3 regions of the Microbacterium sp. Ag1 genome follow, and region 3 is predicted to be linked to each of the others. Evidence: predicted binding sites of a transcription regulator. Region 3 holds the regulator's gene; each other region holds the start of a gene.
What was found. The regulator LexA, encoded in region 3, represses DNA repair genes until DNA is damaged. The targets are predictions, from matches to a motif close to TCGAACANNTGTTCGA.

Region 1 (3,052 bases), on a different contig from region 3:
CTCCGCCGAACGAAGCCTCGCGCAGCGCGACCTTCGCCGCCTTCATGGCGACCGCTCCGCCGTAGCCACGACGAGAAAGCTGTCCCACCAGACGACGGAGCGCCGCGTCGGGGTCGAGTCGAGTCATCGACCGCGCCTTGGTGCGGGCGAACTCCAGTGCGCGTTCGTCGTCGTCGTCCGGAAGCTCTTCGAGCGCGCTATCGATGACCTCACGCGGAATCCCCCGCTGAGCGAGCGCGCGAGACAGAGCGACTCTCCCCTGCCCCTTTCGATCCACTCCCGACCTCACGAGGACGCCGGCCAGGGCCGCATCATCGAGGTAACCACGACGGCAGAAGTCGTCGATCACATCGCTGATCGCACTACCTTCGAGGCCCGCACCACGCAGCACCTGCCGGGCTTCAGAGATCGACAACGACCGGGCTCGCAGCTTTCGCACGAGCGACTCCTCGGCCGCGACCCGGATCTCAGCGTGTGACGCCTCTTGCTGAGTCGCGCCGTCTCCTTCCGTCGCGTCGAGCGCGCGGAGCCTGGGAGCCGGCCGCGAGGGATGAGAGCTCCTGGCGCCGGAGGGATCCCTGCGCCCGCGCGCCGGATGGCGCTCACTCGGGGTTCCCGCGTGAGCTGCATCGTCGGCTGTGTCGATGGAAGCAGGGTCGCCTGGAGGAGAGTCCCAGGTCGTACGCCAGACCGCATCCCCGTCGCCTCGCGATGATGGCAGTGTCGCTGATTCGCCGTACTGCGTGACCGGCGTGGAAGGCGTCGCTCCTGGTTTCTTCGCTGTTCCGCCGAAGAGGGGGATGATGGGGGCGATCCGGTCAGGATCGCCCCCACGCGAGTCGTTCATCAGGCCGGACGACGCTCTGCGAGCTCATCGGCAGCTGCCGGGGCACCGGACGGCCCGCCGATACCGAGCTTCTGCTTGATCTGCGTCTCGATAGCCAGAGCGATGTCGGGGTTGTTGAGCAGGAACGTGCGTGCGTTCTCCTTGCCCTGACCCAGCTGATCACCGTCATAGGTGTACCAGGAACCCGACTTCTTCACGATGGCGTGTTCGACGCCGAAGTCGATCAGGCTGCCTTCGCGGGAGATGCCGACGCCGTAGAGGATGTCGAACTCCGCCTGCTTGAACGGCGGCGCCATCTTGTTCTTCACGACCTTGACCCTGGTGCGGTTTCCGACGGCATCGGTTCCGTCCTTCAGCGTCTCGATACGACGGATGTCCATGCGGACCGAGGCGTAGAACTTCAGCGCCTTGCCGCCGGCGGTGGTCTCGGGGGAACCGAAGAAGACGCCGATCTTCTCACGCAGCTGGTTGATGAAGATCATGGTGGTGTTGGTCTGGTTCAGACCACCGGTGAGCTTACGAAGGGCCTGCGACATGAGTCGCGCCTGCAGACCCACGTGCGAGTCGCCCATCTCGCCCTCGATCTCGGCACGAGGCACGAGCGCCGCGACGGAGTCGATGACGATGAGGTCGATGGCTCCGGAGCGCACCAGCATGTCGGCGATCTCGAGCGCCTGCTCACCGGTGTCGGGCTGCGACACCAGGAGAGCATCGATGTCGACGCCCAGCTTCGCGGCATAGTCGGGGTCGAGCGCGTGCTCGGCATCGATGAACGCCGCGATTCCCCCGGCGCGCTGAGCGTTGGCGATCGCGTGCAGCGTGAGAGTCGTCTTACCCGAGGACTCCGGTCCGTAGATCTCTACGATTCGGCCACGCGGCAGTCCTCCCACGCCGAGGGCGACGTCGAGGGCGATGGAGCCGGTCGGGATGACGGCCACAGGGGCACGCTCATCGCTGCCCAGCCGCATGACCGAGCCCTTTCCGAACTGGCGGTCGATCTGAGCGAGGGCGGTCTCGAGGGACTTCTCGCGGTCGGCGGGTGATGGCATGATGTGCTCCTTCTGCGCGCGTGATGCCGCCTGTAGGCTGTCGCGGCTCTTCCGGTTGGGAGAAACTCTCCGACAAGGCGTAATGGCTCTTCGGCTTGTTTCCACCGTAGGAGGGACCACCGACATCGGTGCGACGATCTCACATACAGTGCAGAACAAACGGTCCGGACCACTTGTGCAGAAGACTACGCCCGCTTCGAACGAATCTTCGACGACACGCCGCAAATGGTGCGTCGTGTTCCGTAGAGGGCGGACGAGGAACGTAGGTCAGCGCCGCCGCGGCTCCTGCCGTCCGACTCCGTGGCGCCTGTCCTCGGGAACGTCCATCTCCGCGCACAGCGCCAGCCAGATGTCTCGCGGCGGCGTGCCGTCGGCGAGAGCTTCGAGAGCGGTACGCCCACCTACGGCACTCAGGCCGAGGTCGTTGACCAGAGAGGAAGCCCTCAGCCCGAACTCGGTATCGACGGCGCGAAGGAACTCGCTACGACGCATCACCACCCCATTCGGGGGTCAGTGCAGCGAGAGCTGAGGCTCGACCGACGCCACGAGGTCGTCGGGAACGACGTCAGGGAAGACCTGAATGCCCTCGAGCACCGAAATGCGGTCACCGACTTCGCGCATGATCGTCGAGATGGGGACGTCGAGAGCGTCTGCGACCGAGGCGAGAATCTCGCTCGAAGCCTCTTTCTGACCGCGCTCCACCTCGCTGAGGTAGCCGAGTGCGACCGATGCCTTGCTGGCGACCTGCCGGAGCGTACGCCCCTTCTGCAGGCGGAAGTCCCTCAGCACATCGCCGATTTCCTGTCGTACAAGAATCATCGGAACCTCCTCCCCCTGTGTTCGCTCGAGGTCTCCCCCGATGAGACAGCCAGTCTAGTACCCCTGGCGTGCACAGAATCTACTCCTGCACTCTGTGGTTTACGTGTGAGCACATCAGAGATAACCAGCCGCAGGGCTCTGCTATTCCGAGAGCAGGGCGAGCATCTCCTGGAGTGCCGCGTCCACCGTCTGCGCCCGGATCGATTCCCGGTCGCCGACGAAGAGAAAGGCCCTGGTCCGCGATGCCGCGGGGGTGACGACGCCGATGTGCACCGTGCCGACGGGCTGCCCGTCCGGAGACACCGGTCCGGCGATCCCGGTCGTGGACACCCCCACA
Region 2 (3,052 bases), on a different contig from region 3:
CCAGCGTCTCGGCAGCGATCGTGACCTGGATGCGGGCGTGGATGCCCTCCAGACCTGTGCCCGCCGCGGCAGAGGGATCCGTGGTCAGGAGCAGGTCGCTGAGCAGGTCGGTGCGGACCGCATCGATGCCTCGCTCATCGGTCGGGGCGGATGGGACACCGAGTGACGGATCCGTCGTGAAGGTGTCTCCGTCGCCGAAGATGACGTGGGCGTCGACGCGTGCGTCGCCGGTGTCCGGTCCGCAGGGGGGCTCGCCGTCGTACGGGTGGCTGTTGAGCACAGGGTCTTCGCGACGGGAGTCGTCGGCTCGCAGCTCCTGCAGAAAGACCCGATCGGCGCCCGAGTCGAGGTCGTCCGAGGACAGCGCCGGTGTGTCATCGCCCGAAGAGGGATGGTCGCCTCGCGTGGCGATGACGTGCTGTGCGAGCCGGGTCAGTCGGTCGAGGATCGCGTGGGCGAGATGCTCCGGCAGCACGACCTGCAGCAGCGCGAGGCCGTCGTCGAGCGACCGCAGCGTGACAGACCGCTCCCCGTATGCCCGCCGATGGCGCTCGACCACGGTCTCGCAGGCGAGGGACGACGCGACGCGGCGCACCATCGCGCGGGTGCGTGCGGGAGAATCCTGCTCCGCGACGACGAGTGCGGCAGTGTCGTACAGGGTGAGCGCCTCGGTGGCGGCTCGACCATCGCGAACGGCCTGCCGCACGATGGCGCCCTCGCGCACGATCTCTCGAACGTGTGCCGCACTGATCGCGCCGCGTCGGAACGCGTCTCTGACGACCGGGTGCTCGGCCTCGAGGAAGAGGGCGTCTGTGAAGGCGTACTCGATGCTGCCCTTCGACACGCGACCGGCCGCCGAGTACTCGGCGATCATCGAGCGGTGGATCGCCTCGCGGTGCTGCGGCTGCTCGTGGACATCTTCTTCCTGCAGCCGCAGACGATCGGCGAGCAGCGCAGACGCTTCTGCCTCGAGTATCGCGATGCGTCGGCGCTTCTCCACCCACGCGTCGAGCAGCGTCTCGCGCTGATCGACGTCGTTTGTGGAGGGAGCCATGAGTCGAGTATAGTACATATGTTCGAATAGCGGAAGGGGATGTGGATGACTGGTGCTGATCGACAAGGGATCGTTGCGTTCCTGTGAGCAACTTCCAGACAACTGGCAGGGCCACGCTGGCAGACTGGGGGACATGGTGACGTTGCTGCTGGACCAGACGCAACTGGAGGTCGTGCTCTCGCCGATCGAACGTGCCGCCACCTTCCACCGTGACAACCTCCGGATCGCGCGCGACACCATCGCCAAGGTGCAGCTGACCGAAGATGCCTGGACCTGGCTCCGTGGCGTGCCGAACCCCGGCACGCACATCCCCGGCGTCCTCGCTGCCGGCAGCTGGAAGGCCGCGGGCAGCCTCGACTTCGTGCTGATCCGTCGCCGTCGTCCGAGCGTCGTGATCGATCTCGAGGGCGACGAGCAGTACCGCCGCCTGATCCTCACCACGAGCCACGGGCTCGCGCTCACGCAGGCTCTGCGACTCGACGTGTCGGATGAGCCCGCCAACGTCGAGGAGATCGTGGCGACCGCGCCTGTGCCGGTCTCGAAGGGACGCCGTCGTCCGGTCATCCGTCCTCGGCCTGCCTGACGCGAGGCGGCTCAGGCTTATGAATCCACGGTCGACCCGCCTCTGAATGCGGAACGCCCTCCGGGCCGAGAGGCCGGAGGACGTTCGTCGTCAGCCGAGTCGCTCAGTTGCGACCGTGTTCGTCGTGACCGTGCTCGTCGTGACGGTGTTCGTCGTGACGGTGTTCGTCGTGACGGTGTTCGTCGTGACGGTGCCCGTCGTCAGGCTCGCTCTGCTCGCCGGCATCGGCGTCGGCGGTTCCGGACTGCTCGGTGCCGTGTTCGTCAGCGCCGAACCCGTCGGGCAGGGACTCCTCGGTGGGCGACTCCTCGGTTGGGGACTCCTCCGTGGGGGCCTCCACCGTGGGGGACTCCTCAGCGCCCGGCTCCTCGGCTTCGGATGCGGCGGTGTCGCCCTCCTCTCCGGAATCCGTCGATGCGGCCAGCGGCACCGTGTCGATGACACCGGTGGATGCGACGGTCCAGTGCGCGCCCTCGTCGGAGACGCCGCCCTCGCCGTGCTGCTCCTCGGCCGTCTGGTTCTCGGCGCTCAGCGGGTAATCCCTGGGTTCGTCCTCGTAGTAGGCGCGCGCAGCCGCCGCGAGCATGGAGCTCACCGCCGCGGAGCGCGGATCCTCGTCGTCGGCGGTGACAGCAGCGACATCGTAGGAGGAGTCGGAGTCGGAGTCGGAGTCGGAGTCGGATTCGTCAGAGGTGGACGCGAGAGTGTTGTCCTCCGTTGGGCCTGCGCCGAGCTGGTCGTCGGACTCGTCGGTGTGCGTCGATTCGGGTGCGTCGTGAAGATCGGCGAAGACCTCGACACCGCTGTGGTGCTCGTCTCCGCTCGCTGGATCCGCTGCCTGATCGCCTGCTGCATCGGCCGGTGCGGCGGAGCCGAACAGGATCTCATCGAACGATCGTTCCGGAGACTCCTCGAAGGGTGCCTGCTCGGCCTGCGCATGCTCCGCGTCGAGTTCGGCGGCAGGAGCTTCGTCCGTCGAAGCCGAGGCGTCGGACGAAGGCACGTCCGATTCGTCCGACGTGTGCTCGGAGCGGTCGCCCGTGTCCACGGATGCGGCGAGGTCGTCGACAGGGGCCTCGCCCGCAGGGGCGGCTGCGGCCTCAGCCGCCCAGGCGGCAGCGGCCGCCACCGGGATCGCGACCACGGAGTCGGCCGGAGCCGGCCCGGCCACGGAGGTCTCCGCCGCGGTGGCCTCCGCTGCGGTGTCTTCGGAAGCGGTGTCTTCGGAAGCGATGTCTTCCGCCGCGGTGACCTCCGCTGCGGTGTCTTCGGGGGCCGTCGCAGCGAGCTGCGGTGGCGTCGCCGAGATGCTCGGGGCGAACCGGCCACCGCGCATCAGGTCGATGAAGACGTCTTCGAGTGTCGGCCCTCGCTGGACGAGGGTGCTCAGGGCGATGCCCGCGTCGGCGGCGACC
Region 3 (3,052 bases):
ACGCGACCCACGCGGCGCGGGTGCCGTCGGGGGAGAGCGCGGGGTGGGCGAAGAAACCATCGCCCTGCACGATCACCGTGATCGCGGACGCATCCTCGGCTGCGGAGCCGTCGAGCGGGATCTCGACGATCGCTCGGAGATGCGGCGTGCGGGAGAGGTCTTCGCGCACGGCCAGCAGTCGACCGGACTGCACACGCAGGCCGCCGTGGGAGGGCCCGGGAGGGGTGAGAGCAACGGGCTCGCCTCCCACGCTCAGACGATGAACCCGCTGGTCGTTCGCGTCGACGAAGTAGAGCGTGCCGTGCTCGTCCGCCGTCCACGCACCCCCGCCGTACTCGTGCACACGTGAGCGTGCGCTCCAGGGGGAGGGGAGGATCTCGGCTCCGGAGGAGCTCCGCACCGTCACGCGGCCCTTCTGGGCCGGCACCGACTCGCCCCACCAGATCTCCGAGCCGACGAAACGGGCGCCGTCGATGCGCGGTGAAGACGCGGCGACCGAGGCGGCGGAGAACGGGGATGACCAGGAACCGTAAGGGGACGACGACATGTCTCGAGCCTATGCGGCGTCGCACCGCGTGTGCGGCCACGCCGTGGGCCCGACCACTGTGGAAGCGCGCGAAGGGAAGACGGTCACCGACACGACCAGGCCCGGTCTGCGCTGACCGGATCGAGGGTCAGACGGCGCGGAGCACCGCCACGACCTTGCCGAGGACGACGGACTCGTCGCCGAGGATGGGTTCGAATGCCGAGTTGCGGGGGAGGAGCCAGGTGTGGCCGTCCCGGCGGCGCAGCACCTTGACCGTCGCCTCGCCATCGAGCATCGCCGCGACGATCTCGCCGTTCTCCGCGCTGTTCTGGGAGCGGACCACGACCCAGTCGCCGTCGCAAATGGCGGCGTCGATCATCGACTCGCCGGAGACCTTGAGCATGAACAGGTCGCCCTTGCCCACCAACTGGCGGGGGAGCGGGAAGATCTCCTCGACCTGCTGATCCGCGGTGATCGGCACGCCGGCGGCGATCCGTCCCACCAGGGGGACGAGCGCGGCGTCGCCTACGGGAGTCGCGACGTCGGCCGGGTTCTCGGTGCTGGCGCCCGGCAGATCGATGAGCACCTCCATCGCCCTGGTCTTCCCCGGGTCGCGGCGCAGGTAGCCACTCAGCTCGAGCTGTCCGAGTTGATGGGTGACGCTGGAGAGGGACTTGAGACCGACGGCGTCTCCGATCTCGCGCATGCTCGGCGGATAGCCGTGGTTCGCGATCGAGTTCTGGATGACCTCGAGGATCGCCATCTGCTTCGGGCTGAGGCTCTTCCGGCGGCGCGTGCGCGGTGCCTCCGACTCGGCGGCAGAGTTCTCGCTCATGGTGCTCCTTCAGTGCGTGATCCGACGTCCCTCTTCGAATGTCGGAGGCCCGTGGTGGGGTGTCCTTATCGAAACCGTATCCGAGAATCGGGCCGATCTGGAAGATCTGTTCGAGCGTGTCGGCCTCTTTCCCCGATGTGGTTTCGAAGAATACTTGACAGATGTTCGAACTCGAAGATATCTTCGGTACGTAGCTTCGCATTCCCGGCTCCCGGCCGAGTCGTGAATGCGAACGCTACGCCAACTTCCCCGGCAGCCTCACCGCTCCGGGACAGGCTAAGGAGCACCACATGAGCAGCATCGGCTTCAGCACCGCAGCAGTCATCCCGGCATCGCCCCGTCCTTCGACGAGACTCCGGCTGACGACGCGAGGTCGCGCTGTACTGCTCGCCCTGGCGTCGGTGCCCCTCGCCGCCGGCATCGCGTTCGCGGCGCTCAGCGGCGGCAGCGCGGTCGCGTCGGGTGCCGACACCGCACCCGTCGGCGTCGAGACCGTCACCGTCATGCCCGGTGACACGCTCTGGTCCATCGCCACCGGCGTCGCGCCCGACGCCGACCCGCGCGATGTGATCGGCGACATCAGCCGGATGAACCTGTTGCGCGGTGGGGAGCTGCAGATCGGGCAGACTCTGGCGATCCCGGCTCAGTACGCGCGCTGATCCGGCGGAGGGCTCAGACGAGGAGTTTCTGGGGCGGCGACTTTGCGTCATCAACCTCAAGCGCCGCCTAGCATGGGAAGGGTGACCCTCTCCCTCAACGATCTCCCGCTACGTGACGATCTCCGCGGATTGAAGCCATACGGTGCTCCACAGGCGCCGCTTCCCATCGCGCTCAACGTGAATGAGAACACGCATCCGATCCCCGATGCGGTGGCGAGCGACATCCTCGATGACATCGCCGTCGCGATCCGTGATGTCAACCGCTACCCGGATCGTGAGTTCACCACGCTTCGCGAGTCTTTCGCGGAGTACCTGGGCCACGGTCTCGTCCCCGAGCAGATCTGGGCGGGCAACGGGTCCAATGAGGTGCTCCAGCACATCCTGCAGGCCTTCGGAGGCCCTGGTCGCACGGCTTTCGGGTTCGCGCCGACCTATTCGATGTACCCGCTCATCGCGCAGGGCACCGGTGCGCGGTGGATCGCCGGCACGCGTCAGCCCGACTACACCATCACTCCGGAGGAGGCGGCCGAGCAGGTGCGGGCCGCCGAGCCGGACGTGGTCATCCTCTGCTCTCCCAACAACCCCACCGGCACGCCGCTCGGACTCGACGTCATCGAAGCGGTGTACGAGGCTGCCAGGGGCATAGTGATCGTCGACGAGGCCTACCAGGAGTTCGCGCCGCATGACGCGGTCTCCGCACTGACGCTGCTCGAGGGGCGGCCGCGTCTGGCCGTCTCGCGCACGATGAGCAAGGCCTTCGCGTTCGCCGGGGCCCGTGTCGGGTATCTCGCGGCCGACCCGGCGTTCATCGACGCGCTGCGGCTGGTGCGTCTGCCTTACCACCTGAGCGCACTCACCCAGGCGGCGGCCATCGCGGCGCTGCGCAATGCCGACGTCATGCTCGGCATGGTCGAGGAGATCGTCGAGCAGCGCGACCGCATCACGGCGACTCTCGAGGCGCTGGGTTACCAGCCGCACGAATCCTGGTCGAACTTCGTGCTGTTCGGTGGAGTCTCCGACCCGAAGGCCATC

Region 1: recA (recombinase RecA) is a predicted target of LexA. The motif match lies at 2,093-2,108, and genes of this name have one in related genera.
Region 2: AAY78_RS06335 (HNH endonuclease signature motif containing protein) is a predicted target of LexA. The motif match lies at 1,065-1,080, and genes of this name have one in related genera.

Annotation. Positions count from the first base shown of each region.
Region 1 covers NZ_LBCR01000030.1:139,968-143,019, reverse strand. Annotated here, with positions in the region: gene AAY78_RS20090 (regulatory protein RecX) at 1-439, opposite strand, end outside; gene recA (recombinase RecA) at 847-1,896, opposite strand; gene AAY78_RS10895 (DUF3046 domain-containing protein) at 2,164-2,388, opposite strand; gene AAY78_RS10890 (helix-turn-helix domain-containing protein) at 2,407-2,715, opposite strand; gene AAY78_RS10885 (CinA family protein) at 2,857-3,052, opposite strand, start outside.
Region 2 covers NZ_LBCR01000027.1:50,828-53,879, forward strand. Annotated here, with positions in the region: gene AAY78_RS06335 (HNH endonuclease signature motif containing protein) at 1-1,054, opposite strand, end outside; gene AAY78_RS06340 (hypothetical protein) at 1,188-1,637, shown strand; gene AAY78_RS19695 (ATP-binding cassette domain-containing protein) at 1,741-3,052, opposite strand, start outside.
Region 3 covers NZ_LBCR01000032.1:306,884-309,935, forward strand. Annotated here, with positions in the region: gene AAY78_RS14635 (S9 family peptidase) at 1-547, opposite strand, end outside; gene lexA (transcriptional repressor LexA) at 675-1,361, opposite strand; gene AAY78_RS14645 (LysM peptidoglycan-binding domain-containing protein) at 1,652-2,020, shown strand; gene AAY78_RS14650 (histidinol-phosphate transaminase) at 2,102-3,052, shown strand, end outside.